Regions from separate parts of the Streptomyces sp. NPDC059917 genome, predicted to be linked through region 3. Evidence: predicted binding sites of a transcription regulator. Region 3 holds the regulator's gene; each other region holds the start of a gene.

Region 1 (9,985 bases), on a different contig from region 3:
CGGCCGCGGCGGCGTGGTGAACGTGGCCTCGGTGGCCGCCTTCCTGCCGCGCGGGACCTATGGGGCGAGCAAGGCCTGGGTCGTGCAGTTCACCCAGGGCGCGGCGAAGGACCTGGCGGACTCCGGGGTCCGGCTGATGGCCCTGTGCCCCGGCTTCGTCCGTACGGAGTTCCACGAGCGGGCCGGGATGGGCACCGACAACATCCCCAACTGGATGTGGCTGGACGCGGACAAGCTGGTCGCCGAGGCGCTGGCCGACCTGGCGCGCGGGCGGACGGTGTCGATCCCGGACCCCCGCTACAAGGCGCTGATGAGCGTGGTGAAGCTGGCCCCGCGCGGGCTGCTGGGCGGGGTGTCCTCGCGCACGGGCCGCAAGTACGGCCCCCAGTGACTTGCGGGTAAACCACCCAATTGGCGCGATTCTCCTTAAACTGGACGTGTCCCGTTCCCGCTGGGAGGCGACGCGATGACATTCGTACAGGTAATCGATTACGAGACCAAGCGGTTCGACGAGATGAACGCCCTCATCGACCGCTACGCGGAACAGACCGCCGGCAGGCGCACGGTCACCCACACCCTGATCGGCAGGGACCGCGACTCGGGCACCCACTACGTGGACCTGGTCGAATTCCCCTCCTACGAGGAGGCCATGAGGAACTCTCAACTCCCGGAGACGGACCGGATGTTCCAGGAGATGGTGGCCCTCTGCGACGGCATGCCCAAGTTCATGAACCTCGACGTGGTGCGCGACGAGTACCTCAACAAGCTCGTCGCGAACCGGATCTTCGAGGACGTCGCCGTCAAGGGCGACTTCGACGTCATCGACGAGTGCGTGGCGGTCGGTTACATCAGCCACGACATGATGGACACCGAGGGACTGGGCAACGGCCGGGACGGCATGCGGCGCACGATCGGCATGTGGCGCGACGCCTTCGACTTCACCTTCGACAGGACGCGCCAGATCGCCGAGGGCGACTGCGTCACCACCCTGTGGGACTGGCGCGGCACCCACCGCGGCGAGTTCATGGGGGTCGCACCGACCGGCAAGGAAGTCACGATGTCGGGTTGTACGACGATCCGGATGGAGAACGGCCAGATCGCGGAGGACTGGTGGTACTACGACGCACCGGGACTGATGCGCCAGCTGGGCATGTGAGACGGAGAAAGCCCCGTTCCGGAGGAACGGGGCTTTCCCATGTGCCCGTGGGCGGGCGCGCCGGCGGGCCGGCGCGCTACGACCGGGTCAGTGGCTGTGGCCGTGGCCGCCGTGACCGGCGTCGGCCTCTTCGTCAGCCGGCTTCTCGACGACCAGGGTCTCGGTCGTGAGCAGCAGGGAGGCGATGGAGGCGGCGTTCTCCAGGGCGGAGCGCGTGACCTTGACCGGGTCGATGACGCCGGCCTTGACCAGGTCGCCGTACTCGCCGGTGGCGGCGTTGAAGCCCTGGCCCTTGTCGAGCTCGGCGACCTTCGAGGTGATGACGTAGCCCTCGAGGCCCGCGTTCTCCGCGATCCAGCGCAGCGGCTCGACGGCGGCGCGACGGACGACCGAGACACCGGTGGCCTCGTCGCCGGTCAGGCCGAGGTTGCCCTCCAGGACCTTGACGGCGTGGACGAGCGCGGAGCCACCGCCGGAGACGATGCCCTCCTCGACCGCGGCGCGGGTCGCCGAGATGGCGTCCTCGAGACGGTGCTTCTTCTCCTTGAGCTCCACCTCGGTGGCGGCGCCGACCTTGATGACGCAGACGCCACCGGCGAGCTTCGCCAGGCGCTCCTGCAGCTTCTCGCGGTCCCAGTCCGAGTCCGTGGACTCGATCTCGGCCTTGATCTGGTTGACGCGACCGAGCACGTCGTCGCTGCTGCCGCCACCGTCGACGATGACCGTGTCGTCCTTGGAGATGGTCACGCGGCGCGCGGTACCGAGGACGTCCAGACCGGCCTGGTCGAGCTTGAGGCCGACCTCTTCGGCGATGACGGTGGCGCCGGTGAGGGCGGCCATGTCCTGGAGCATCGCCTTGCGGCGGTCACCGAAGCCGGGGGCCTTGACGGCCACGGCGTTGAAGGTGCCACGGATCTTGTTGACGACGAGGGTGGAGAGCGCCTCGCCCTCGACGTCCTCGGCGATGATCAGCAGCGGCTTGGAGGCGCCCGCCTGGATGACCTTCTCCAGCAGCGGCAGCAGGTCCTGGATGGACGAGATCTTGCCCTGGTTGATCAGGATGTAGGGGTCCTCGAGGACGGCCTCCATACGCTCCTGGTCGGACACCATGTACGGGGAGAGGTAGCCCTTGTCGAAGGCCATGCCCTCGGTGAACTCCAGCTCCAGGCCGAAGGTGTTGGACTCCTCGACGGTGATGACACCGTCCTTGCCGACCTTGTCCATCGCCTCGGCGATGAGCTCGCCGACCTGGGTGTCCTGCGCGGAGAGCGCGGCCACGGCGGCGATGTCGGACTTGTCCTCGATCGGGCGGGCGGTCTCCAGCAGGTCCGCGGAGACGGCCTTGACCGCCGCGTCGATGCCCTTCTTCAGGGCGGCCGGGGAGGCGCCGGCGGCGACGTTGCGCAGACCCTCGCGGACCAGCGCCTGGGCCAGCACGGTGGCGGTGGTGGTGCCGTCACCCGCGATGTCGTTGGTCTTGGTCGCCACCTCCTTCACGAGCTGGGCACCGAGGTTCTCGTACGGGTCGTCGAGCTCGACCTCGCGCGCGATGGTGACACCGTCGTTGGTGATGGTGGGAGCGCCGAACTTCTTGTCGATGACGACGTTGCGGCCCTTGGGGCCGATCGTCACCTTGACCGTGTCGGCAAGCTTGTTGACGCCGCGCTCCAGAGCGCGACGGGCGTCCTCGTCAAACTTAAGAATCTTCGGCATGGGAGCGGTTCAGCCCTCTCGTTGCGATCCCCGGCCGCTCACCGCGACCGCCTTGAACGAACTACGCCCCTCGCCGCCCGGCATCAGCAGGGGTGACCAGGGGCGTAGCTCAAAGCAAAACTGGAGAAGTGACTTACTTCTCGACGATCGCGAGCACGTCGCGGGCCGAGAGGACGAGGTACTCCTCGCCGTTGTACTTCACTTCGGTGCCGCCGTACTTGCTGTACAGGACGACGTCGCCGACGGTGACGTCCAGCGGAAGACGCTGGCCGTCCTCGAAGCGACCCGGACCCACGGCGAGGACGACGCCCTCCTGGGGCTTCTCCTTCGCGGTGTCCGGGATGACCAGGCCGGAAGCCGTGGTCTGCTCGGCGTCGAGCGGCTGGACCACGATGCGGTCCTCAAGCGGCTTGATGGCAACCTTGGAGCTGGTGGTCGTCACGATCCGGTCTCCCCCTTCGGAGATCTCACGGGGTTAACTGTTTTTGGGGTGGCGACCAGGTGGTTCCGTCGTCGCGGGTGCCGGACCTGCCTGTCGCTGTGTTGGCACTCACCAGTGGCGAGTGCCAGGCCCGAGACTATTCCGGCGATTAGCACTCGGTCAAGCGGAGTGCCAATTTCTCGCGTCCGGTGTTGTCCCCGCCCGGTGTGTGACGCTTGGGACGTGCGCATTCTCGTGGTCGAAGACGAAGAGGGACTGGCCGAGTCCCTGCGGCGCGGCCTGTCCGCCGAGGGCCACTGGGTCGAGGTCGCGCACGACGGCCACCGCGGCCTGGAGCTGGCGCTCAGCGGCGGCCCCTACGACGTGGTCCTGCTGGACCTGATGCTGCCCGGGCTCAGCGGGTACGAGATCTGCACGCGGATGCGCGCCCACGGCGACGCGACCCCGGTGCTGATGCTCACCGCCAAGGACGGCGAGTACGACGAGGCCGAGGGCCTGGACTCCGGCGCCGACGACTACCTGACCAAGCCGTTCTCCTTCGTCGTCCTGGGCGCCCGCGTCCGGGCGCTGGCCCGGCGGGCCGGGGCGCCCGGGCGCTCCCCCACCCTCCAGGCCGGCGACCTCTTCCTCGACCCCGAGGCCCGCCGCTGCCGCCGGGGCACCCGGGACATCGAGCTGACCGCCCGCGAGCTGGGCGTGCTGGCCTGCCTGATGGAGAACCCGGGACGGGCCGTGGCCAAGCAGGAGATCCTCGACGAGGTCTGGCGCTCCCCCGGCGGCTCCGCGGGCATCGACCCGAACATCGTCGAGGTGTACGTCTCCTCGCTGCGCAAGAAGATCGACGCCCCCTTCGGGCGCCGCTCCATCCGCACCGTCCACGGCACCGGCTACCGGATGGCCCCCGACGGTGGTTAGCAGCGTCCGGGCCCGCGCGGCCCTCGCCGCCGCGCTCGCGATGGCGGCCGTCCTGGCCGTCGGCGGGATCTGGCTCTACGCCCTGCTGCGGGCCAACCTGCTGGACAACACCAACGGCCGCACCGAACTGGCCGCCCGCAAGGTGGCGGCCCAGCTCGACACCCGGACCCTGCCCGCGGGGCGGCTGCCGGCCCCCGAGAGCGGAGTGGACCTGGTGCTCGTCCTGGACTCCGCGGGCGCGGTGACCGCCGCCAGCGGGGATCCGGGGCGGCTGCCCGCCGAGCTGGCGGGGCTGCGGCCGGCCGCCGGGGCGGATTCGCGCGCGGCCGTCCTGCCGCCGCCCGCCCCCGGGAGCGGGGAGCGGCGCGCGGTGGTCGTGGTCCGCTCCCCCGGGCCGCCCGGAGCCGCCGGGGCGCCGCACTACGTCTACGCGATGACCGTCCTCGGGGACGTGGACGGCGCCACCCGTTCCGTCGCCTACGGGATGCTGGGCGGCGCGCCCCCGCTGATCGCCTTCGCGGCCGCGCTCGCCTGGTGGGTCGCGGGGCTGGCGCTGCGCCCGGTCACCGCGATCGGCGACGCGCTGGCCTCGGTGACCGCGAGCGAGCTGGACCGGCGGGTGCCCGACCCGGGCGGGGCGGACGAGATCGCGCGCCTCGCCCGGACCGTGAACGACACCCTGGACCGGCTGGAGCGCTCGGACGCGCGCCAGCGCCAGTTCACCGCCGACGCCTCGCACGAGCTGCGCAATCCGCTGGCCGCCGTGCGGTCCCGGCTGGAGGTGGCGCTGGAGGAGCCCGACCGGGAGTCGGTCGCGGCCGCCCTGGCCGACACCGAGCGGCTCCAGCGGATCGCGGCCGACCTGCTGCTGCTGGCCCGGCTCGACGGGCGGCCGGCGCCGCGCACCGAGCCGGTGGACCTGGCGCTGCTGGCCGCGGAGGACGCGGCCCGGCGGCGCGCGCCGCGGGTGCGGCTGCGGGTGGTGGCGGGGGCGCCCGTACCGGCGGTCGGGGATCCGGCGCGGCTGGAGCGGGCGCTGGCCAACCTGGTGGACAACGCGCTGCGGCACGCCCGTGGCGAGGTGGTCGTACGGGCGTACGCGCGCGGTGGCTGGAAGGTGCTGGAGGTCACCGACGACGGTCCGGGGATCCCGGAGGCGGACCGGGACCGGGTCTTCGAGCGGTTCGTGCGGCTGGATCCGGACCGGGGCCGGGCCAGCGGCGGCACCGGGCTGGGCCTGGCCATCGCCCGGGAGATCGCCCGCTCGCACGGCGGCGAGGTGAGCGCGGTGGCCCCGGCGGACGGCGGCGGGGCGCGCCTGGTGCTGCGGCTGCCGGCCGGGTCCTGAAAGGGTCTTCAGGAACCTCAGGTTTCCTTCAGCGACCGGCCCCCAGCATCGGATGGCATGAGTGCGCATCGCAGGAAGACGGGTCAGGGCACCCGGGGGGCACGCGGGCCGCACCGGCGGATCGGGCGCGCGCTGCTGGTCACCGGCTGCGCGCTGGCCGTGCTGGCGGGGGCCACGGGCTGGTACCTCTACGACGACCTGGCGGGCAGCATCGGCAGCTCCAAGGCCTTGGAGGGCGCCGAGAAGTCGCAGGCCGGGGACCTGAACATCCTGTTGATGGGGTTGGACAGCCGTCGGGACCAGAACGGCGAGCCGCTGCCGGACTCGGTCCTCGACAAGCTGCACGCCGGGAGTTCCGACATCGGCGGCTACAACACCAACACCCTGATCCTGCTGCACGTGCCCGCCGACGGCGGCAGGGCGAAGGCCTTCTCCATCCCGCGCGACGACTTCGTGACGATGCACGGGGTGCCCGGGGACACGGGCAAGCAGAAGATCAAGGAGGCCTACGGGCGGGCGAAGGCGAAGCGCGAGGAGCAGCTGTCCGGCCAGGGGGTCAAGGACGGCCGGGAGCTGGAGCGCGAGGGGCGCGAGGCGGGGCGCAAGGCCTCGCTCGACACGGTGCGGGCCTTCCTGGGCGTGCCGATCGACCACTTCGCCGAGCTGAACCTGGCCGGTTTCTACCACGTGGCGGACGCGCTGGGCGGCGTACCGGTGTGCCTGAACAAGGCGGTCAAGGACAAGAACTCCGGCGCGGACTTCCCGGCCGGGCGGCAGACCCTGAACGGGCAGCAGTCCCTGGCCTTCGTGCGCCAGCGGATGGGTCTGGACGGGGGCGACCTGGACCGGACGCGGCGCCAGCAGGCCTTCCTCGCCGGGGCGACGAAGAAACTGAACGACGCGGGGACCTTTACGGATCCGGTGAAACTGCTCAAGCTGATCAACACGGCCAAGCAGGACGTGGTGACGGACGAGGGATGGGACCTGATGTCCTTCGTCAAGCAGGCGAAGAACCTCTCCGGTGGCAATGTGGAATTCACGACACTGCCCATCGAGCGGTTCGGAAGCAACCATGGGACCGACATCAACGTCGTAGACGATATGAAGATAAAGCGCCTCATTGCCGAGCAGATAGGGCCCAGGGCGACCGCGAGCCCGAGTGCACCGGGTGGCGCTGCCCCGTCACCGGGTGCCGGAGCCGCCGGTTCGACCCCGCCGGTCGCGCCCCCGCCGACCGCGGACGAGAGGAAGCCCGCCATCGACGGCGGCGGCATCCCGTGCGTGGACTGAACCGGAGCACGACGGCGGGCGCCCGCCGTCGTACGGAAGCCCTGCTGCTGGTCCTGGTCGTCGCCATCACCGTCTTCGGACACGTGAGCGCGAGCCTGGCCATGAACGACCAGCTGCCCGCCAACCTCACCGGCTTCGCGGTCAGCATGACGCTGCTCGCGCTGGTGGGGCACCTCGGCGTGCGCCGGTTCGCCGCCTACGCCGATCCGCTGATCCTGCCGCTGGCGATGCTGCTCACCGGGCTGGGGCTGGTGCTGCTGCACCGGCTGGACCAGTCGTACATCGAGCGGTACAACGCCCCGGCGGTCGCGCAGGGGCAGCTGATCTGGGCGGTGATCGGCGTGGCGGCCTGCCTGGGCGTGGTGGCGCTGCTGCGCGACCACCGGCTGCTCCAGCGCTTCATCTACATCACGATGGTCGTCTCGCTGGTGCTCCTGATCGCGCCCGCCTTCTTCGGCGCGGACAAGTACGGCGCGAAGCGCTGGATCATCCTCTTCGGGATGTCGCTCCAGCCCGGCGAGTTCGTGAAGATCATGATCGCGGTGTTCTTCGCGGGCTACCTGGTGCTGCACCGCGACGCGCTGGCCCTGGCCGGGCGCAAGTTCCTGGGCATGCGGCTGCCGCCGATGCGCCAGCTCGGCCCGATCATCACCGTGTGGCTCGTCTCGCTGCTGGTGCTCGTCTTCGAGCGCGACCTCGGCACCTCGCTGATCTTCTTCGGCGTCTTCGTGGTGATGCTCTACGTCGCCACCGAGCGGACCAGCTGGATCATCTGCGGCGGTCTCATGGCCGCCCTCGGCGCCTTCGTCGTGGGCTCGACCCAGCCGCACGTGAAGGGCCGCGTCGCCGCCTGGCTGGACCCGCTGTCGTACTACCAGACCCCGCGCCCGGCGGGCATCACCTCCGACCAGTCGGCGCAGGCGCTGTTCAGCTTCGGCACCGGCGGGGTCTCGGGCACCGGCCTCGGCATGGGCCACCCCGAGCTGCTCGGCTTCGCGGGACGCAGCGACTTCATCCTGACCACGGTCGGCGAGGAGCTGGGCCTGGCCGGGGTGATGGCGGTGCTGATCATCTACGCGCTGCTGGTCCAGCGGGGACTGCGGATGGCGCTCGGCGCCCGCGACCCCTTCGGCAAGCTGCTGTCGGTCGGCCTGGCGTCGGCGCTGGCGCTCCAGGTCTTCGTGGTCGCGGGCGGGGTGACCGGGCTGATCCCGCTCAGTGGAAAGGCGCTGCCGTTCCTGGCGAGCGGCGGCTCGTCGCTCCTGGCCAACTGGATCATGATCGGGTTGCTGATCCGGATCAGCGACAGCGCGGAGCGGCAGCGGGAGGCGGACTCCCGACCGATGTCGGAGCCCCCGGCCACGCTGGCGGCGTAGCGCTGCTCCGTCGGCCCAGGCCGCGGTTCAGCCGCGGTCGAAGACGTGCACCCGGCCCACCGGGACGAAGCCCCGGCGCGCGTACCAGTGCCGGGGCCAGTCGGCCTCGTCGGCGGTGAGGAAGCGCGTGCCGCAGCCGGCGTCGGCGGCCGCGCGCAGGGCCGCGCCGAGGACGGCGTCGCCGTGGCCGCGGCCCAGCAGCGCCCCGTCGGTCATCAGGTCCTCGATCTGCGCGGTGCCCGAGGCCGGGTCGAGGTAGAGGTCGCACCAGGCGGCGACGTCCCCCTCGGCGGTACGGGCGCCCAGGAAGCGCACGTCGGCGGCGCCCCGCAGCCTGGCGCGGCGGCGGGCCACGAGCTGGTCCAGCTCCGCCGCGTCGGCCTCGGGGAGGAATCCGCGCCAGCGGCGGGCGAGCGGCTCGCGGAAGGCGGCCAGGTCCACCTCACCGGCGGCGGGGATCCCGGCGCCGGGGGCCGGTACCGGTCCGGTGTGCCGCAGGACGACCAGACTCAGGTGCGTGTAGCCGGCCCGGACCATGGACGGGGCCGCGGCGGCTCCGAACGTCTCGTCCAGGACGCTGACCAGCCGGAAGGGCAGGTGCCCGAGCGCCCCGTCGGCGAGGGCGGGGAGCGTCTCGGGGTCCAGGGCGGCGGGGTCGTCGATGACGACCTGGTTGTCGGCCCGGGAGTGGTGGAAGGTGTCGTCGAGCGCCGCGAAGCCGCCGACCAGGTCGACCGTGCGCTCCGCCTGCCTGCGGGCGAAGCCGGACATGAAGGCCGTGATCTGCTGCGTTTCGGGTACGGGTCCGCTCATGAACGCACCCTAACCAGCGCCCGCCCGCGCCCGCCCGCCCTTTTCGGCCGCCGGCCGCGGCGCGGGGGCGGGGATCAGAGGTAGTCCTCCAGGCGCCCGATCTTGTAGCCCTGCTCCTGTATGCGCTGGAGCATCCGGGTCGTCATCTCGATCTCCGTCGCGCCCTTCAGCTCGGCCGGGCCGCGGAAGTGGGCCAGGACGATGTCACCGGGCTTGAGGGCGTCGCCCTCGGCGTACTGGAAGTTGTTGATCTGCATCGACGCCTGCCACAGGACCACGTACGAGATCCCGCACTCGGAGGCGGCGCGCAGGGTGTCGTCGTTGTAGTTGCCGTACGGCGGGCGGAAGAGGGGCGGCTTGGCGCCGAAGCGCTTCTCCAGGCGTTCCTGCTGGCCGCATATCTCCTTCTTCTGCGCCGCGAAGGACAGCGTGCGCAGGTTCGGGTGGGTCAGCGTGTGGTTGTTTATCGTGCTGCGCGAGCCGTTGTCGCGGAGCGACTGGAAGTGCCCGTAGTCCGACGAGGCGATGTTGTCCGTCAGGAACATGCTGATCGGCAGCTTGAGGTCGGCCGCCATCTTCAGGAACTCGGGGTTCTTCTCCGCGCCGTCGTCGAAGGTCAGGAAGACGGTCTTCTCCCCGGCGGGCACGGGTATGCGGTTCACCACGGGTATCTTGCCCGGCGCGGCCTTCGGGATCTGCGGCTTCTGCGCGGGCTTCGCCGCGAATTCCAGCGGCTTGGCGAGGCCCCAGCGCTTGTGGGCGTCGTTCGCGGAGGCGCTCGCGGAGGGCGCGGGAGACGGCTTGCCGCTGCCGCCTCCCGGGCCCGTGCCGTCCGTCGCGGTTCCCTGCGACGCCTGCGCCGTCTTGCGGCCGAGCCGCTCGATGGGGTCCACGCTGTTCCCGCACCCCGACAGGGACAGCGCGAGCGCGCC
Region 2 (9,985 bases), on a different contig from region 3:
AGTGGTGTAGACCTTACGTGGATCTGACGGACGACAACGGAGTGGACCGAGAGCTGTGAGAGCCCGTTATCTGAGCCTGGTGGCCTCCGGCGCCGCACTGTGCATGAGCATGACCTTGACCGGTTGTGGAACCGAGGTCCTCGGCGGGAACAACGAGGTGACCCTGCGCGTCGTGGCGGCCGACTACGGGGACAATCCCGCGAACTCCTCCGCCACGTACTGGAAGGACCTCGCCCAGCGCTTCGAGAAGGAGCAGCCGGGCATCAAGGTCGAGGTCAACGTCTACTCCTGGACCGAGGTCGACGCCAAGGTCGCCGACATGGTCAAGGCGGGCAAGGCCCCCGACGTCGCACAGATCGGCGCCTACGCGGACTACGCCGCCGCCGACAAGCTCTACACCGCCGACGAGCTGCTCTCCGTACAGACCGAGGCCGACTTCCTCGCGCCGCTCGCCGACGCGGGCAAGGTCAAGCGCGTCCAGTACGGCATGCCCTTCGTGGCCAGCACCCGGCTGCTCTTCTACAACGAGAAGCTCTTCGCCGACGCGGGCGTCATCCCGGCGAGCGCGGTGGGCACCGGCAAGGGCTGGCAGCCCAAGACCTGGTCCGAGTTGGAAGCCGCGGCCAAGAAGCTGAAGGCGGCCAAGGTCCCCACCCCCTTCGCGCTGCCGCTCGGCCGCGAGGAGGCCCAGGCCGAGACCATGAACTGGCTGCTCGCGGGCGGCGGCGGCTACACCGACAACGAGGAGTCCTACTCCCTCGACTCCCCGGACAACGTCAAGACCTTCGAGTACCTGCGCGACACCCTGGTCGGCGGCGGCCTCACCGGCCCCGTCGAACCGGCGAAGCTGGACCGCCAGGCCGCCTTCGACGGCTTCACGCGCGGCGAGGTCGGCATGCTCAACGGCCACCCGACGCTGATCAAGCAGGCCGCGGCGAAGGGCCTCAAGTTCGGCATGGTCGCGCTGCCGACCTCCGACGGCTCGGAGAAGCCCGCCATGGGCGTCGCCGACTGGGTCATGGCCTTCAAGAACGGCCACCGCAAGGAATCGGGCAAGTTCCTCGACTACCTCTACTCGGCCGACAACCAGACCGCCTTCACCAGCCGCTACGACCTGCTGCCGGTGACCACCAGCGGCTACCGGTCGATGGAGGCGGCCACCGGAGCGGGCGCGACCCAGCTCAAGACCTTCCTCCAGGCGCTGCCCTCCTCGCGGCTCTACCCGGTCGGCAAGAAGTCCTGGGCGGGCGTGAGCGAGAACATCAAGCAGAACATCGGCAAGACCGTCCAGCCGGGCGGACAGCCCGCCAAGACGCTGGAGGAGATGGCGCGCACGGCGCGGGCCGCGGACTCGCACTGATCGCGGGCGCGCGGTGGCTGTCGGTGGGCGGAGTTAACCTGGCGGTATGACGGAGGGCGGGCGGTTGACGGAGACGGAAGCCGCCGTGCTCGCGTACGAGGGGCGCACCTGGCCCGGTCCCGGCGCCAAGGAGCGGGCCATACGGGAGCGGCTCGGCATGCACCCCGTCCGCTACTACCAGCTGCTCAACGCGCTGATGGACGACCCGCGCGCGCTCGCCCACGCGCCCGGCACCGTCAACCGGCTGCGCAGGCTGCGCGAAGCCCAGCGCGCCCGGCGATAGCCCTCCTCCGGGGGGACCGTTAGGGTCGTAGGCATGGGGAGCCATCCGCACAGCCTGCCGATGAACAGCCTGCCGATGCCCGTCACCGCCGCCGGACGCGAGGGGCTCGACGCCCTGCTGCGCGAACCGCGCCGCTCCGTGATCGCCCTCGACTTCGACGGCACGCTCGCCGAGATCGTGCCCGACCCCGACCAGGCGCGCGCCCACGCCGACGCCGTGCCCGCGCTGGCCGCGCTCGCGCCGCGGGTGGCCTCGGTGGCCGTGATCACCGGGCGGCCCGCCGGGGTCGCCGTCCGCCACGGGGGCTTCGCGGGGGTGCCGGGGCTGGAACACCTCGTCGTGCTCGGGCACTACGGGGCCGAGCGCTGGGACGCGGTCACCGGGATCGTCCACACCCCCGCCGAACACCCCGGGGTGGCGGCCGTACGGGCCGAGCTGCCGGGGTTCCTGGACTCCATCGGGGCGTGGCGCGGCACCTGGATCGAGGAGAAGGGGCGCGCGCTGGCGGTCCACACCCGCCGGGCCGAGGATCCGGCGGCGGCCTTCGACGCGCTGCGGGAGCCGCTGGGCGAGCTGGCGGCGCGGCACGGGCTGGTGGTGGAGCCGGGGCGGGCCGTGCTGGAGCTGAGGCCGCCGGGGATGGACAAGGGGGTCGCGCTGACGGAGTACCTGGCGGAGGTCGGGGCCGGGGCGGTGCTGTACGCCGGGGACGACCTGGGGGACCTGGCCGCGTTCTCCGCAGTGGAGAAGGCGCGGGCCGAGGGGGTGCCGGGGCTGCTGGTGTGCAGTGGCTCTGCCGAGGTCCCCGAGCTGGCCGCCCGAGCCGACCTGACCCTCCCGGGTCCGCCCCAGGTGGCCGCCTTCCTCGCCGCCCTGGCCGCCGCCCTCTGACCCACCCCTCCGGGGGCGCCTCAAACTCCCCCAGCTACCGCTGGGAGGGGCCCCCTGGCGGGGCTGGGATTGGCCGCGCCCGGATCGGGCCGACTCGGGGGCACCATTCAGCCGCCCGGCGTTTGAGGGCCCGCCGGAGGCGAGTTCGGGTGCGGCGGAGGTGTGGGCGTCTGCGGCGCGTGGGCCCTCCGGGGGCGCCTCAAACGCCGGCGGGGCTGGGATTGGCTGCGCCCGGATCGGGGCGCCTCAAATGACGGCGGGGCTGGATCGGCTGCGCCGGATCGGGCCGCCTCGGGTCATCTTTCAGCCGCCCGGCGTTTGAGGGTCCGCCGGAGGCCTACTCGTCCGCGAGGAAGGACAGTTGGGCTTCGAGCCAGGCTGCCGGGGGGAGGGCGGTCGCGGTCGCGGACAGGCGTTTCGTGCGCTCCGCGCGCTCCGCCTCCGGCATGGACAGCGCCGCGTGCAGCGCGAGCGCCGTCTCCGTGACGTCGTACGGGTTCACCGTCAGCGCGTCCTCGCGGAGCTCCTCGTACGCCCCCGCCCCCGTCGAGAGCACCAGCGCGCACCCCGCCTCCGACACCACCGGGATCTCCTTGGCCACCAGGTTCATCCCGTCCCGCACGGGGTTCACCAGGGCCACGTCCGCCAGCCGGTACGCCGCCAGGGAGCGCGCGAAGTCGTCCTCGACCGAGACCAGCACCGGCTGCCAGTCGGACGTGCCGAACTCCGCGTTGATCTCCGCGGCCAGCTCCCGCACCGACTCCGTGTACGCGCGGTAGACGGCCAGGTCCTGCCGCGAGGGGTAGGCCGATGCCAGGTGCACCACGCGGCCGTGCCACTCGGGCCGGGTGACCAGCAGCTCCCGGTAGGCGAGCAGCCCGCGCAGGATGTTCTTCGACAGCTCCGTGCGGTCCACCCGGACGATCGCCTTGCGCCCGGCGACCTCCGTCCGCAGCGCGGCCAGCTTGTCGTTCACCTCGGGCCGGTGGGCCAGCGCCCGCAGCTCGTCGCCGTCCACGCCCAGCGGGAAGACCCGGACCGAGGTGGTCCGGCCCGACCAGACCGTGTAGCGCCGGTGCGCGATCTCCGTGCCCTGCGGGCCGCCCGGCGAAGCCGTCCCGTACGCGTCGTCCAGGTCCATCGCGTCCAGGAACGCCCGCGCCCACGCCCCGGTGTGGAAGCCCACCAGGTCCGCCCCGAGCATCCCCCAGGCCAGCTCCTCGCGGACGTAGGACGGCAGGATCCGCAGGTAGTCGTAGGACGCCCAGGGCGTGTGCGTGAAGTGCGCGATCAGCAGGTCCGGGCGCAGCACCCGCAGCATCCCGGGCACCAGCGCCAGGTGGTAGTCCTGGACGAGGACCCGCGCGCCCCGCTCCGCCTCCTCGGCCAGCGCCTCGGCGAAGGCCCGGTTGTAGGCGACGTACGACTCCCAGGCCCGGTGGAACGCCGCGTCGAAGACCGGCTCGCGCGGGACGTCGTACAGGTGGTGGTGGGTGAACCAGAGCACCGAATTGGCGATGGCGTTGTAGGCGTCGTCGTAGACCTCGGGGTCGATGTCCAGCATCCGCACGCCCGGCTCGGCGACCCCGCGGCGGACGGCCTCGCGGTCCGCCTCCGAGAGCGCCGCGCAGATCCACAGGGCGTCCGGTTGGCGGGCGAGGGCGGTGGCGAGGCCGGAGACGAGGCCGCCCCCGCCGCGCCGGGCGCTGAGGCTCCCGTCGGCGTCGAGGGCGTACGAGAGCGGACCGCGATTGGCGGCGACGAGTACCGAGAAGGCCATGCGGGCAACCTAGCCCGGCGGGCCCGCGCTCAAACTGTGAGTGGCGTCATGCCACGCGCCGGTGGGCGTATTCCTCGACGCCCCGCATGGGCGGCCGCTCCACCGTGTCCACCGGGTAGGTGTGCGGCTCGAAGCCGTCCGGGCCGCGCTCGAACTGGGTCAGCTCGGGCCGTACGAGGTGCCCGCGCGAGAGCCGCAGCTGCGCGGTCCGGTAGATCGCGGCGGCCATTCGGCCCAGCGCCCGCCCGTCCTGGTGGCGGTGCAGCCGGACGCCGACGTCCACCTGCGCGAGCGCGTCCAGACCGGCCGTGTGCAGCGCGTCCACCAGCAGGCCGAGCTCCACGCCGTAGCCGACGGGGAAGGGCAGCCGCTCCAGCAGCGAGCGGCGCACCGCGTACTCGCCGCCCAGCGGCTGTACGAATCCGGCCAGCTGCGGCCAGTGCAGGTTCAGCAGCGGGCGCGCCACCAGCTCGGTGACCCGGCCGCCCTGGCCGGGTGCGTCGCCGAGCGGGCGGTCGTACATCGCCTTGACGAACTGCACGTCCGGTTCGGTCAGCAGCGGGCCGACGATCCCGGAGACGAAGGCGGCGGAGAAGTCGCGCAGGTCGGCGTCGACGAAGCAGACGACGTCCCCGCTGGTCACCAGCAGCGAGCGCCACAGCACCTCGCCCTTGCCGGGCACCGCCGGGACCCGCGGCAGGATGTCGTCGCGGTGCACCACGCGGGCGCCCGCCTTCGCCGCGACCTCCGAGGTGCGGTCGCTGGAGCCGGAGTCGATGACGACGAGCTCGTCGACGAGCGGGACGGGCAGGGAGTCCATCAGGTCCCGGCGGATGACCTCGACGATCGCGCCGACCGTCTCCTCCTCGTTGAGCGCGGGCAAAACGACGCTGACTTTGATGCCCGATGCCCGCTTGGCCGAAATCAGCCGCTCCAGCGGTCGATCGGTGGCGGACCAGGAGCGGGCCCCCAGCCAGCGCTCCACCTCTTCCAGCACCTTCAGCACTCCCTGCTTGAGTCGTGGCCGGCCACCGATATGGCCGAAATGTGATCCATCTCGCGGTTCGGACGGCTGTCTCAACCATCCATGCCTTCGGTTACAGTCTTGAACAACGCGGAGGACCATCGCATGTCGGGGGTCCTTCCGTACAAACGCACGGGTGCGCCGCCAAGGCGCGTTCGCGCCATACCGCTCATCCAGAGGGGCAGAGGGATACGGCCCGTTGAAGCCCCGGCAACCCTCCAGTCGGTCTCGCGATTTTTGCAAAGTCAGCGAGGTCCCCGACTAGGGAAGGTGCCAAATCCGTCTCGTGGCGAAGTGCGCCACGGGGAAGATGAGGAGAAAGGGCCTCGCCGTCATGTCTGTACAGACTGTCGCCACCTCTGCCGCGACCACCGTCGATCTCGGACCCGCCATCGGGCTTTCCTGCCGCGAATGCGCCACCCGGTTCGATCTGGGTCCCATTTTCGCCTGTGCCGAGTGTTTCGGCCCGCTCGAAGTCGCCTACGACCTTCCGACCGGTGACCCCGAGGCGCTGCGCGCCGCGATCGAAGCCGGCCCGAACAACATCTGGCGCTACGCCCCGCTGCTGCCCGTCCCCGCCGACGTGGCCTCGAAGCCGAACCTGAACCCGGGCTTCACCAAGCTCGTGGACGCCGAGAACCTGGCCAAGGAGCTGGGCGTCACCGGCAAGCTCTACGTCAAGGACGACTCCGGCAACCCGACGCACTCCTTCAAGGACCGGGTCGTCGCGATCGCCGTCGAGGCCGCCCGCGCCTTCGGCTTCACCACGCTCTCCTGCTCCTCCACGGGCAACCTGGCCGGGGCCGTCGGCGCCGCCGCCGCCCGCGCCGGACTGCGCTCCTGCGTCTTCATCCCGCACGACCTGGAGCAGGGCAAGGTCGTCATGGCCGGCGTGTACGGTGGTGACCTGGTCGGCATCGAGGGCAACTACGACGACGTCAACCGCTTCTGCTCGGAGCTCATCGGCGACCCGCTCGGCGAGGGCTGGGGCTTCGTCAACGTGAACCTGCGCCCGTACTACGGCGAGGGCTCCAAGACGCTGGCGTACGAGATCTGCGAGCAGCTCGGCTGGCAGCTGCCCGACCAGATCGTCATCCCGATCGCCTCCGGCTCGCAGCTGACGAAGATCGACAAGGGCCTCCAGGAGCTGATCAAGCTCGGTCTGGTCGAGGACAAGCCCTACAAGATCTTCGGCGCCCAGGCCGAGGGCTGCTCGCCCGTCTCGACCGCCTTCAAGGCCGGTCACGACGTGGTCCGCCCGCAGAAGCCGGACACCATCGCCAAGTCGCTCGCGATCGGCAACCCGGCCGACGGCCCGTACGTCCTGGACATCGCCCGCCGCACCGGCGGTTACGTCGAGGACGTCGACGACACCCAGGTCGTCGAGGCCATCAAGATCCTGGCCCAGACCGAGGGCATCTTCGCCGAGACCGCGGGCGGCGTGACCGTCGGCGTGACGAAGAAGCTCATCGAGAACGGGCAGCTGGACCCGGCGCTGACGACCGTGATCCTGAACACCGGTGACGGCCTGAAGACCCTGGAGGCGGTGGCCGCCGACAGCGGCCAGACCGCCACCATCCGCCCGAGCCTGGACGCCTTCCGCGCCGCCGGCCTGGCCTGATCACCCCTCGAACCCCGGAAAGGCAGTAGCGCCATGAGCGTCAACGTCCGCATCCCCACCATCCTGCGCACCTACACGGGCGGCCAGGCCGAGGTCGCCGCCGAGGGCGCGACCCTCAGCGAGGTCATCGACTCCCTGGAGCAGAGCCACCCGGGCATCGCCGCCCGCGTCCTGGACGACCAGGGCAAGCTGCGCCGCTTCGTGAACGTCTACGTCAACGACGACGACGTGCGCTTCGAGAGCGGGCTGCAGACGCCGACGCCCGACGGCGTGGGCGTCTCGATCATCCCCGCCGTCGCGGGCGGCTGATCCTCCGCTCGGACGCCAGAACCTGAATTGCCCCCTCCGGTAAGAAACGGAGGGGGCAATTCTGCTTGGTTGGGCGCGGTAGAGTTGGGGAAGTCCCCACCGCTGTTCTTGCCCGGCGCATATGAACGGGTCGCGGAAGGGTTGACATTGAGTCAACATGCGTGCGCGCTATGGGTCGTTGGCGCGGTTTGTCCGGCCCGAGTTGCCCCGGAAGATTCCTAATTTTCACCCTATTTCAATGTAATGCCGTGTCCAGAATTCTCGTGGGAATGACCTGTTGCAGACAGCAGCGGTGCGGATACATTCAGCCCCGGTCGAGGCGTTCCGGCGCAAGTTCTGACCCGGGTCCGCGAAGTGCGGTCCTGCGCAAGGGCCAGTAATAGGGGAGTTAGGCATGGCTCAGGGCACCGTCAAGTGGTTCAACGCGGAGAAGGGCTACGGCTTCATCGCGGTCGACGGTGGTGCGGATGTGTTCGTCCACTACAGCGCCATCCAGATGGACGGGTACCGCACCCTTGAAGAGGGTCAGCGGGTCGAGTTCGAGATCTCGCAGGGTCAGAAGGGTCCGCAGGCGGACATGGTCAAGCTCGCAGTCGGCTAGCCGGAGCGATCGACCACCGACACACGAACGCGCGGGGCCCGCATCCTGAGACACGGATGCGGGCCCCGCGTGCGTGCGGGACCCGGGCCGGGCCCGGGCCGGGCCCGGGCGTTCACCGGGTGTTCCTCGAAGCCGCTTGCACTCGGGGGTGCCGAGTGCTAATCATTGGCGTTAGCACTCTCCAGGTGAGAGTGCTACCAAAACGAGGACCGGGTCGGTGAGGCCCACGGGGTCGGCGGGAAGGAACCGCCGGACCCACAGGCCGTCCGTCGCGGGCGCGGGCGCGGTCCGGGAGCAATCCACCGCTGTCCGGGAGGACCACTTCAGATGGCCAAGATCATTGCGTTCAACGAGGAGGCCCGGCGCGGTCTCGAGCGAGGCATGAACCAGCTCGCCGACGCCGTCAAGGTCACCCTTGGCCCCAAGGGTCGCAACGTCGTCCTTGAGAAGAAGTGGGGCGCCCCCACGATCACCAACGATGGTGTCTCCATCGCCAAGGAGATCGAGCTCGAGGACCCGTACGAGAAGATCGGCGCCGAGCTGGTCAAGGAAGTCGCCAAGAAGACGGACGACGTCGCCGGCGACGGTACGACCACCGCCACCGTGCTGGCCCAGGCGCTCGTCCGCGAGGGCCTGCGCAACGTGGCCGCCGGTGCGAACCCGATGGCCCTCAAGCGCGGTATCGAGAAGGCCGTCGAGGCCGTCTCCGCCGCCCTGCTGGCGCAGGCCAAGGACGTCGAGACCAAGGAGCAGATCGCTTCCACGGCCTCCATCTCCGCCGCTGACACCCAGATCGGCGAGCTCATCGCCGAGGCCATGGACAAGGTCGGCAAGGAAGGCGTCATCACGGTCGAGGAGTCGCAGACCTTCGGCCTGGAGCTCGAGCTCACCGAGGGCATGCGCTTCGACAAGGGCTACATCTCGGCGTACTTCGCCACCGACATGGAGCGCATGGAGTCGTCCCTCGACGACCCGTACATCCTGATCGTCAACTCGAAGATCGGCTCGGTCAAGGACCTGCTGCCGCTCCTCGAGAAGGTCATGCAGTCCGGCAAGCCGCTGCTGATCATCGCCGAGGACGTCGAGGGCGAGGCCCTGTCGACCCTGGTCGTCAACAAGATCCGCGGCACCTTCAAGTCCGTCGCCGTCAAGGCCCCGGGCTTCGGCGACCGCCGCAAGGCCATGCTCGGTGACATCGCCATCCTCACGGGCGGCACGGTCATCTCCGAGGAGGTCGGTCTCAAGCTCGAGAGCGCGGGCCTCGACCTGCTCGGCCGCGCCCGCAAGGTCGTCATCACCAAGGACGAGACCACGATCGTCGACGGCTCCGGCGACAGCGACCAGGTCCAGGGTCGCGTCAACCAGATCCGCGCCGAGATCGAGAACTCCGACTCGGACTACGACCGCGAGAAGCTCCAGGAGCGCCTCGCGAAGCTGGCCGGCGGCGTGGCCGTCATCAAGGCCGGTGCCGCGACGGAGGTTGAGCTCAAGGAGCGCAAGCACCGCATCGAGGACGCCGTCCGCAACGCCAAGGCGGCCGTCGAAGAGGGCATCGTCGCCGGTGGCGGCGTCGCGCTCCTCCAGGCCTCCGCGGTCTTCGAGAAGCTCGAGCTCACGGGCGACGAGGCGACCGGCGCCAACGCCGTCAAGCTCGCGCTGGAGGCCCCGCTCAAGCAGATCGCCGTCAACGGTGGTCTCGAGGGTGGCGTCGTCGTCGAGAAGGTGCGCAACCTTCCGATCGGCCACGGCCTGAACGCCGCGACCGGCGAGTACGTCGACATGATCGCCGAGGGCATCATCGACCCGGCGAAGGTCACGCGCTCCGCGCTGCAGAACGCCGCGTCGATCGCCGCGCTGTTCCTCACCACCGAGGCCGTCATCGCCGACAAGCCCGAGAAGGCCGGTGCCCCCGCGGGCGGCGGCATGCCGGGCGGTGACATGGACTTCTGATCCGCCCCGGGCTCCGGCCCGAGCTGATCGGCTGTTCTTCGAACGAGGGCGGCACTCCCCACGGGGGGTGCCGCCCTCGGGCGTTTGCGCGCTTCCGCGTTCCCGCGTTCCTACGCGGCGGGGCGCGCCACGAAGGTGACCGCTTCGTGGTCGCAGCCCAGGTCGA
Region 3 (9,985 bases):
GACCAGCGCCAGCAGGCCGACGCCCGCCGTCCCGTCGAGGTGCGGGTCGTCGCGGTGGGTGCCCTGGTGGCCGCCCGCCTCGATGCCCTGGACGCAGACGCAGTCGGCGCCCGCGTCCTGCGCGGCCTTGGCCTCCTCGACGGAGGTCACGGTGACCACGGTGCGGGTCCCGGCCTGGCGCAGCGCCGAGAGCACCTCCGCCGGGGGGCAGCCGAAGGTGAAGGAGACCACCGGAACGGGGTCTTCGAGGAGGATGGCGAGTTTGGCGTCGTAGCCGTCGTCGCAGCTGCCGATCGTGTCCTCGGGCGCGAGCGAGACCTCGTACCAACTGGCCTCACCGGCGAGCTGCCCGCGGTAGGCCTCGACGGCGGCGGGATCGACCGAAGTGGCCTGCGGGACGAAGAGGTTGACGCCGAAGGGGCGGCGGGTCAGCCCGCGCAGCCGCTTGATCTCCTGGTACATGCCGTCGGCGGTCTTGTAGCCGCCGGCCAGGTAGCCCAGCCCGCCCGCCTCGCACACGGCGGCGGCCAGCGGCGGGCAGGAACCGCCGCCCGCCATCGGGGCCTGCACGATCGGGTACTGGTGAAGACCGTTCGGTGCGGAGGACATGCCGAGCATCGTGCCACGTCCCCCGCACCAGACCGAATCGCGCGATTCGCCTGGCATAGTCCGGTTCCCCGGTGCGCCGGACGCCCGTCAGGGGCGTCCGGCGGCGCAGCGGTCAACGCCCGTTGAAGGCGTCCTTGAGCCGGCTGAAGAGGCCCTGCTGACCGGGCTGGAACTGCCCGGTGGGCCGCTCCTCGCCGCGCAGCTTCGCCAGCTGGCGCAGCAACTCCTCCTGCTGCGCGTCCAGCTTGTTCGGGGTGATGACCTCGACGTGGACGATCAGGTCGCCCCGGCCGCCGCCGCGCAGGTGCGTGACGCCGCGGCCGTGCAGCGGGATGGACTGGCCCGACTGGGTGCCGGGGCGGATGTCCACCTCTTCCAGGCCGTCCAGGGTCTCCAGCGGGCACTTCGTGCCGAGGGAGGCCGCCGTCATCGGGATCGTGACCGTGCAGTGCAGGTCGTCCCCGCGGCGCTGGAAGGTCGAGTGCGGCAGCTCGTGGATCTCGACGTAGAGGTCACCGGCGGGGCCGCCGCCGGGGCCGACCTCGCCCTCGCCCGCGAGCTGGATGCGGGTGCCGTTCTCGACACCGGCCGGGATCTTCACCGTCAGGGTGCGGCGGGAGCGGACCCGGCCGTCGCCCGCGCACTCGGGGCACGGGGTCGGGACCACGGTGCCGAAGCCCTGGCACTGCGGGCAGGGCCGCGAGGTCATGACCTGGCCCAGGAAGGACCGGGTGACCTGCGAGACCTCGCCGCGGCCACGGCACATGTCACACGTCTGCGCCGAGGTGCCGGGTGCGGCGCCCTCACCGGAGCAGGTGGTGCAGACGACGGCCGTGTCGACCTGGATGTCCTTGGTCGTCCCGAAGGCCGCCTCGTCGAGTTCCAGGTCGAGGCGGATCATGGCGTCCTGGCCCCGGCGGGTCCGCGAGCGCGGTCCGCGCTGCGAGGCCTGCCCGAAGAAGGCGTCCATGATGTCCGAGAAGTTGCCGAAGCCGCCGGCTCCGAACCCGCCCGCTCCGCCGCCGCCCGAGGAGGACAGCGGGTCGCCGCCGAGGTCGTAGACCTGCTTCTTCTGCGGGTCCGAGAGCACCTCGTAAGCCGCGTTGATCTCCTTGAAGCGCTCCTGCGTCTTCGGGTCCGGATTCACATCCGGGTGGAGTTCACGCGCGAGGCGCCGGAAGGCCTTCTTGATCTCGTCCTGGGAAGCGTCGCGGCGCACGCCGAGTACGGCGTAGTAGTCCGTGGCCACTTACGACTCCGCCAGGATCTGTCCGACGTAACGTGCCACTGCGCGTACCGCTCCCATCGTTCCGGGGTAGTCCATGCGGGTCGGTCCGACCACGCCGAGTTTGGCGACTGCTTCGCCGCCCGAACCGTAACCGACCGAGACGACCGACGTGGAGTTCAGTCCCTCGTAGGCGTTCTCGTGCCCGATCCGTACGGCCATTCCCGACTCACTCGCCTCGCCCAGCAGCTTGAGGAGCACGACCTGCTCCTCCAGCGCTTCGAGCACCGGCCTGATCGTCAGGGGAAAATCGTGTCCGAAGCGGGTGAGATTGGCGGTGCCGCCGATCATCAGCCGTTCTTCGGCTTCCTCCACGAGGGTTTCGAGGAGGGTGGCGAGGACGGTGGAGACCGTCGCCCGGTCCTCGGCCTCGAAGGACTCGGGGAGGTCCTGCACCAGCGGCGGCACGTCGGTGAACCGGCGGCCGACGACCCGGCTGTTGAGCCGCGCCCGCAGATCGGCCAGGGAGGCCTCCCCGAAGGGCGTCTGGCAGTCGATGAGCCGCTGTTCGACCCGGCCCGTGTCCGTGATCAGTACGAGCATCAGCCGGGCCGGGGCCAGGAGGAGCAGCTCGACGTGGCGGACGGTGGAGCGGGTCAGGCTCGGGTACTGGACGACGGCGACCTGCCGGGTGAGCTGCGCGAGCAGCCGCACCGTGCGGCCGACGACGTCGTCGAGGTCCACGGCTCCGTCGAGGAAGTTCTGGATGGCCCTGCGCTCGGGCGTCGACAGCGGTTTGACGCCCGCCAGCCGGTCGACGAAGAGGCGGTAGCCCTTGTCCGTGGGGATGCGCCCCGCGCTGGTGTGGGGTTGGGCGATGTAGCCCTCTTCCTCCAGCACGGCCATGTCGTTGCGCACGGTGGCGGGCGAGACGCCGAGCCGGTGCCGCTCGGTGAGCGCCTTGGAGCCGACCGGCTCCTCCGTCCCGACGTAGTCCTGGACGATGGCGCGGAGCACTTCGAGTCTGCGTTCGCTGAGCATCGCGCACACCTCCGTCTGTGATGCCTTTTCGTGTGGAGCCTGTCCACCGGCCGTCATGGCGGGTGCCGCTGGCACTCGCGGTCGGTGAGTGCCAGAGATCCCCCGGTCAGTGTACGGCGGGTACGTACGGCGTTAGCAAGGGCGGCCCGTCAAGGTACCGCGCGGGGAGCGACCGCTCGACTAGCGTCGCCGCATGGACGTGAGTTGGGAAGACGCGGGTTGGGAACGGCTGACCGGGCGGTCCGGCCGACTGCGGCTGCCGGTGTGGGACTGCACCGCGGGGCTGGTGGTGGGCGACGAAGCGGTCCTGCTGATCGACCCCGGATCCTCCCTTCCGGAGGGGGCGGGGCTGCGGGCGGCGGCGGAGCGGATGACGGGCCGCCGGGTGACGCATATCGCATTCACGCACGGCCATTTCGATCACGTTCTGGGCGCGGCGGCCTTCCCGGAGGCCGAGGTGTACGGCGCGGTGGGCCTCGACGCGCTGCTGACCACCGGGCGCGAGGGGCTGCGCGAGGACGCCGTGCGGCACGGGCTGGCGCGGGCGGAGGCGGTCCGGGCGACCGAGTCGCCGGTCGTCCCGGGGCACCTGGTGTCGGGCGAGTGGACCCTGGAGCTGGGCGGGGTGCAGGTGCTGCTGGCCAACGTGGGGCCCGGGCACACCGGGCACGACCTCGCGGTGTTCGTGCCGGGCGACCGGGAGGTGGTCTTCTGCGGGGACCTGGTCGAGGAGTCCGGGGAGCCGCAGGCGGGCCCGGACGCGGTGCCCGCGCGGTGGCCCGCCGCCGTGGACCGGCTGCTGTCGCTGGGCGGCGACGACGCGCTGTACGTGCCCGGTCACGGAGCGGTGGTCGACGCGGCCTTCGTGCGTGCGCAACGCGACACACTGGCCCTGCGGTACGGCGTGTCGCGTGCGTGAGGCCGTGGGGCCTCCTAGCGTCGGCCGGATGCGTGAGTACTCGCCCGACCTGACCCCCGCGTGGAAGCGCCCCCGCCCCGTCCCCGAGGTCCCCGCGGACCTCGACGTGGTGGTCGAGGAGGCCGGTACGGGCTTCTGCGGGGCCGTCGTCGGCTGCGAGGCGGGCACGGTGACCCTGGAGGACCGCTTCGGCAAGCGGCGGGTCTTCCCGATGGAGCCGCGCGGCTTCCTGCTGGACGGGGCCGTGGTGACCCTCGTGCGCCCCTCCAGGGCCCCGGCGGCCCCCGCGCGCACGGCATCCGGCTCGATCGCCGTCCCGGGCGCACGGGCGCGGGTGGCGCGGGCGGGCCGGATCTACGTGGAGGGCCGCCACGACGCCGAACTGGTCGAGCGGGTCTGGGGCGACGACCTGCGCATCGAGGGCGTGGTGGTGGAGTACCTGGAGGGCATCGACGACCTCGCGGCGATCGTGGCGGACTTCGCCCCGGGGCCGGACGCGCGCCTGGGCGTGCTGGTCGACCACCTGGTCGCCGGCTCGAAGGAGTCCCGCATCGCCGCCGCGGTGACCTCGCCGGACGTCCTGGTCGCCGGGCACCCGTACATCGACGTCTGGCAGGCGGTGAAGCCGTCCGCCCTCGGCATCCCGGCCTGGCCGGTGGTCCCCCGGGGCCAGGACTGGAAGACGGGCGTCTGCCGCGCGCTGGGCTGGCCGGAGAACACGGGCGCCGCCTGGCAGCACATCCTGTCCCGCGTCCGCTCCTACCAGGACCTGGAGCCGGAACTCCTGGGCCGCGTAGAAGAACTGATCGACTTCGTCACGGCCCCCTGACCCCTCCCCACCGGGCCCTCGAACGCCGGGCGGGCTGAATCAGCCCCGAGCCGTACCAATCCAGCCCCGCCGGCGTTTGAGGCGCCCCCGGAGGGCCGACCGAGCCGCACACGACACCCGGGCCCGGGCCGCGCCCACCCCGGCCCCGCCGGCGTTTGAGGCGCCCCCGGAGGGTCCTGGCGGGAGCCCCGGGGCCGGGGTCAGTCGACCAGGTCGCGGACCACCGCGTCGGCCAGCAACCGCCCCCGCAGGGTCAGCACGGCCCGCCCGACCCCGTAGGGCCCGGCCTCCAACAGCCCGTCGGACAGCGCCCGCCCGGCCGCCGCCAGCCCGGCCGGAGCCAGCAGGGACAACGGGCACCCCTCCCGCAGCCGCAGCTCCAGCAGGATCCGCTCGACCCGCCGGTCCTCCGCGGACAGCAGCTCGCGCCCGGCCCCGGGCGACCGCCCCGCGGCCAGCGCCCCCGCATAGGCACCGGGGTGCTTCACGTTCCACCACCGCACCCCGCCGACGTGCGAGTGCGCACCCGGCCCCGCGCCCCACCAGTCCGCCCCGCGCCAGTACAGCTCGTTGTGCAGGCAGCGCCCGGCCTCGGTCGTGGCCCAGTTGGAGACCTCGTACCAGTGGTAGCCGGCCTCCGCCATGACGGAGTCCGCGATCAGGTAGCGGTCGGCGTGCACGTCGTCGTCGGTCATCGGGACCTCGCCCCGGCGGATCCGCCGCGCCAGTTGCGTGCCCTCCTCGACGATCAGCGCGTAGGCGCTGATGTGGTCCGGCCCGGCGCCCAGCGCGGCGTCCAGCGTGGCCCGCCAGTCGTCGTCCGACTCCCCCGGGGTGCCGTAGATCAGGTCGAGGTTGACGTGCTCGAAGCCCGCCGCCCGGGCCTCCGCGACGCACGCCTCGGGGCGGCCGGGGGTGTGGGTGCGGTCCAGGACCTTCAGGACGTGCTGCTTGGCGCTCTGCATGCCGAAGGAGACGCGGTTGAAGCCGCCGGCCCGCAGCTCGGCGAGGTACGCCGGGTCGACCGATTCCGGGTTCGCCTCGGTGGTGATCTCGGCGTCCTCGGCCAGGCCGAACTCGTCCCGGATGGCCGCGAGCATCCGGACCAGGTCCGCGGCGGGCAGGAGCGTGGGCGTACCGCCGCCGACGAAGACCGTGCGGACGGACCGCGGGTCGTCGCCGAGCACCTTGCGGGCGAGGCGGACCTCGTCGACGAGGGTGTCGGCGTAGTTCTCGCGGGAGGCCAGGACGCCGCCGGTGCCGCGCAGCTCGGTGGCGGTGTAGGTGTTGAAGTCGCAGTAGCCGCAGCGCGTGGCGCAGTACGGGACGTGCAGGTAGAACCCGAGCGGCCGGTCCGCCGCACCCGCCAGGGCGTGCGACGGCAGCGAGCCGTCTTCGGGCATGGGTTCCCCGTCGGGGAGGGCGGAAGGCATGCCCCCATTGTCCCGCACGCCGACCCCTGACGGGCGCGGCGTGCGGGCGCCCCGTCCCGGGGGCCGGCGGCGGCGGGTTCCGGCCGGTGTCAGGCCTCGTTCGAGCCCGCGTACATCTCGTCGATGAGCGCCTTGAACTCGCGCTCGACGACCGGCCGCTTCAGCTTGAGGCTGGGCGTGAGGTCGCCGTGCTCGACGTCGAGGTCGCGCGGGAGCAGCCGGAAGGTCTTGACCGTCTGCCAGCGCTGGAGGCCCTCGTTCAGGGTCTGTACGTACGTCTCGACCAGGCGCTTGGTCTCGGCCGCGGCCACGACCTCGCCGTACGTCTTGCCCTCCAGCCCGTTCTCGGCGGCCCAGCCGAGGATGGCGGGGCCGTCGAGGGCGATGAGCGCGGAGCAGAAGTTCCGGTCGGCGCCGTGGACGACGATGTTGGAGACGTAGGGGCAGATCGCCTTGAAGCGGCCCTCGACCTCGGCGGGGGCGACGTACTTCCCGCCCGAGGTCTTGATCAGGTCCTTCTTGCGGTCGGTGATGCGCAGGTAGCCGTCGGGGGACAGCTCGCCGATGTCGCCGGTGTGCAGCCAGCCGTCCGCTTCGAGCACCTCGGCGGTCTTGTCGGGCTGGTTGTGGTAGCCCTCCATGATCCCGGGGCCGCGGAGCAGGATCTCGCCGTCGTCGGCGATGCGGACCTCGGTGCCGGGGAGCGGCTTGCCGACGGTGCCGGTGCGGTAGGCCTCGCCGGGGTTGACGAAGCTGGCCGCGCTGGACTCCGTCAGGCCGTAGCCCTCCAGGATGTTGATGCCGGCGCCGGAGAAGAAGTAGGCGATCTCGGGGGCGAGGGCGGCGGAGCCGGAGACGGCGGCGCGCAGGTGGCCGCCGAAGGCGTCACGGAGCTTGGAGTAGACGAGCGCGTCCGCCACGCGGTGCTTGGCGGTGAGGGCGAGGGGGGCCTTGGCCTGACCGGTGCGGCGGAAGTTGTCCTGGGTGACCTTGGCGTACTCGCGGGCGACGCCGGCCGACCACTTGAAGATCTTGTACTTGGCGCCGCCGGCGGCCCGGGCCTTGGCCGCGACCCCGTTGTAGACCTTCTCGAAGATGCGCGGGACGGCCGCCATGTAGGTCGGCTGGACGATCGGCAGGTTCTCGATGATCTTGTCGATCCGGCCGTCGACGGCCGTGACGTGCCCGACTTCGATCTGGCCGGAGGTGAGCACCTTGCCGAAGACGTGCGCCAGCGGCAGCCAGAGGTACTGGACGTCGTCCGCGGAGATCATGCCGGTGGCCACGGTGGCCTTGGCCATGTACGACCAGTTGTCGTGCGGCAGCCGCACGCCCTTGGGGCGGCCCGTGGTGCCCGAGGTGTAGATGAGGGTGGCGAGCTGGTCGGCGGTGATCGCCGCGATCCGCTCGCGCACGGCCTCGGGGTGCTTGGCGAGGTGCTCGGCGCCGCGCGCTTCGAGGTCGGCGAGGGAGAGCACCCAGCCCTCCGGGTCCCCGTCGGCCGCGACCGCGTCGGCCGCCTCCAGCACGATGACGTGGGCCAGCGCGGGCAGGTCGGCGCGGTGCGCGCGGGCCTTCGCGAGCTGGGCGGCGTCCTCGGCGATCAGCACCCGGCTGTCGGAGTCGGCGAGGATGAACGCCGACTCCTCGCCGTTGGTGCTCGGGTAGATGGTGGTGGTCGCGGCTCCCGCGCACATCACGCCGAGGTCGGCGAGGATCCACTCGACGCGGGTGCTGGAGGCGAGGGCTACGCGCTCCTCGGACCGCACGCCGAGGGTGACCAGGCCGGCGGCGATGGCGAAGACCCGTTCGGCCGCCTGCCCCCAGCTGAGCGACTTCCACTCGTCCGGCCCCTGGCCCGGAGCGGCGATGACCGGATAGCGGTAGGCCTCGCCGTTCGGAGTCGCGGCGACGCGCTCAAGGAAGAGGGCCGCCACGGTGGGCGGGCGGTTCTCGATCATGGTCTGTGTGTCGCTCACGACATCCTCCGTACCGGTCCACGCGGCAGGGCGTGAAGACGTGGGGACTGGCGGGTTTCTTGTGACTGGCGAGTAACCAACGAGCAGTGATCAGAGTAGAGGGCCGCCCCACCGGTGCGTAAGGGCCGACGTGCGGCCGGTTCATAACGAAAGGGCCCCCGCGCGTGTGCGCGGGGGCCCCTTCCGTCGACGTGGGCGAGGCCGCTCCCGCTCCTCGCCCCGCCGCTCCGTACTACTTCTCCACTACTTCTTCTTGCCGCCGGAGTCGTCGCTGGACAGCACCGCGATGAAGGCCTCCTGGGGGACCTCCACGGAGCCGACCATCTTCATCCGCTTCTTGCCTTCCTTCTGCTTCTCCAGCAGCTTCCGCTTACGGGAGATGTCACCGCCGTAGCACTTGGCGAGGACGTCCTTGCGGATGGCGCGGATGGTCTCGCGGGCGATGACCCGGGAGCCGATGGCGGCCTGGATCGGGATCTCGAAGGCCTGCCGCGGGATGAGCTCGCGCAGCTTGGCGACCAGGCGCACGCCGTAGGCGTAGGCCGCGTCCTTGTGCGTGACGGCGGAGAAGGCGTCGACCTTGTCGCCGTGCAGCAGGATGTCGACCTTGACCAGGCCGGAGGCCTGCTCGCCGGTGGGCTCGTAGTCGAGGGAGGCGTAGCCGCGCGTCTTGGACTTCAGCTGGTCGAAGAAGTCGAAGACGATCTCGGCGAGGGGGAGCGTGTAGCGGATCTCGACGCGGTCCTCGGAGAGGTAGTCCATCCCGAGGAGGGTGCCGCGGCGCTGCTGGCAGAGCTCCATGATCGCGCCGATGAACTCGGAGGGCGCGAGCAGGGTGGCCCGCACGACCGGCTCGAACACGTCCGAGATCTTGCCCTCGGGGAACTCGCTCGGGTTGGTGACCGTGACTTCCTTGCCGTCCTCCATGACGACGCGGTAGACCACGTTCGGCGCGGTGGCGATCAGGTCGAGGCCGAACTCGCGCTCCAGGCGCTCGCGGACCACGTCCAGGTGCAGCAGGCCGAGGAAGCCGACGCGGAAGCCGAAGCCCAGCGCGGCCGAGGTCTCCGGCTCGTAGACGAGCGCGGCGTCGTTGAGCTGGAGCTTGTCCAGGGCCTCGCGCAGGTCCGGGTACTCCGAACCGTCGAGCGGGTACAGGCCCGAGAAGACCATCGGCTTCGGGTCCTTGTAGCCGCCGAGGGGCTCGGTCGCGCCGTTGTGCAGGCTGGTGATGGTGTCACCGACCTTGGACTGACGGACGTCCTTCACGCCGGTGATGATGTAGCCCACCTCGCCGACGCCGATGCCGTCGGACGGGGTCATCTCCGGGGACGAGACGCCGATCTCCAGCAGCTCGTGCGTGGCGCCCGTGGACATCATCCGGATGCGCTCGCGCTTGTTGAGCTGGCCGTCGACCACACGGACGTACGTCACGACACCGCGGTACGAGTCGTAGACCGAGTCGAAGATCATCGCGCGGGCGGGGGCTTCCTTGACGCCCACCGGCGCCGGAACGGTCGCGACGATCTTGTCGAGCAGGGCGTCCACGCCGACACCGGTCTTCGCGGAGACGCGCAGCACGTCCTCGGGCTGGCAGCCGACCAGGTTCGCGAGCTCCTCGGCGAACTTCTCCGGCTGGGCGGCCGGCAGGTCGATCTTGTTCAGCACCGGGACGATCGCGAGGTCCTTCTCCATCGCCAGGTACAGGTTGGCGAGGGTCTGCGCCTCGATGCCCTGGGCGGCGTCCACGAGGAGGACCGTGCCCTCGCACGCGGCGAGGGAGCGGGAGACCTCGTAGGTGAAGTCGACGTGACCGGGGGTGTCGATCATGTTCAGCACGTGCGTGCTGCCCTGGTCGGGACCCTCGGTGGGGGCCCAGGGCAGACGGACCGCCTGCGACTTGATCGTGATGCCGCGCTCACGCTCGATGTCCATGCGGTCGAGGTACTG

What was found. Region 3 encodes HrcA, which represses chaperone genes, less so after heat shock. Its sites were predicted from a motif close to TTNGCACTCNGNNNNNCNGAGTGCNAA; they were not measured.
Region 1: groES (co-chaperone GroES) is a predicted target of HrcA. The motif match lies at 3,460-3,486, and genes of this name have one in related genera.
Region 2: groL (chaperonin GroEL) is a predicted target of HrcA. The motif match lies at 8,005-8,031, and genes of this name have one in related genera.

What each region holds. Positions count from the first base shown of each region.
Region 1 is NZ_JBHWLC010000025.1:42,499-52,483, forward strand. Features, by position in the region: gene ACFWAR_RS16900 (SDR family oxidoreductase) at 1-391, shown strand, start outside; gene ACFWAR_RS16905 (ester cyclase) at 467-1,156, shown strand; gene groL (chaperonin GroEL) at 1,244-2,869, opposite strand; gene groES (co-chaperone GroES) at 3,003-3,311, opposite strand; gene ACFWAR_RS16920 (response regulator transcription factor) at 3,534-4,226, shown strand; gene ACFWAR_RS16925 (sensor histidine kinase) at 4,219-5,574, shown strand; gene ACFWAR_RS16930 (LCP family protein) at 5,632-6,864, shown strand; gene ACFWAR_RS16935 (FtsW/RodA/SpoVE family cell cycle protein) at 6,852-8,240, shown strand; gene ACFWAR_RS16940 (GNAT family N-acetyltransferase) at 8,268-9,053, opposite strand; gene ACFWAR_RS16945 (polysaccharide deacetylase family protein) at 9,128-9,985, opposite strand, start outside.
Region 2 is NZ_JBHWLC010000030.1:48,981-58,965, reverse strand. Features, by position in the region: gene ACFWAR_RS19155 (extracellular solute-binding protein) at 104-1,360, shown strand; gene ACFWAR_RS19150 (DUF3263 domain-containing protein) at 1,407-1,643, shown strand; gene otsB (trehalose-phosphatase) at 1,677-2,534, shown strand; gene ACFWAR_RS19140 (trehalose-6-phosphate synthase) at 2,872-4,314, opposite strand; gene ACFWAR_RS19135 (glucosyl-3-phosphoglycerate synthase) at 4,361-5,311, opposite strand; SAM riboswitch class I at 5,505-5,655, shown strand; gene thrC (threonine synthase) at 5,673-6,959, shown strand; gene ACFWAR_RS19125 (ubiquitin-like small modifier protein 1) at 6,993-7,268, shown strand; gene ACFWAR_RS19120 (cold-shock protein) at 7,663-7,869, shown strand; gene groL (chaperonin GroEL) at 8,197-9,819, shown strand; gene ACFWAR_RS19110 (helix-turn-helix domain-containing protein) at 9,930-9,985, opposite strand, start outside.
Region 3 is NZ_JBHWLC010000062.1:28,987-38,971, reverse strand. Features, by position in the region: gene ACFWAR_RS29395 (nitronate monooxygenase) at 1-609, opposite strand, end outside; gene dnaJ (molecular chaperone DnaJ) at 722-1,858, opposite strand; gene hrcA (heat-inducible transcriptional repressor HrcA) at 1,859-2,875, opposite strand; gene ACFWAR_RS29380 (MBL fold metallo-hydrolase) at 3,069-3,794, shown strand; gene ACFWAR_RS29375 (DUF3097 domain-containing protein) at 3,823-4,623, shown strand; gene hemW (radical SAM family heme chaperone HemW) at 4,824-6,056, opposite strand; gene ACFWAR_RS29365 (AMP-dependent synthetase/ligase) at 6,146-8,035, opposite strand; gene lepA (translation elongation factor 4) at 8,279-9,985, opposite strand, start outside.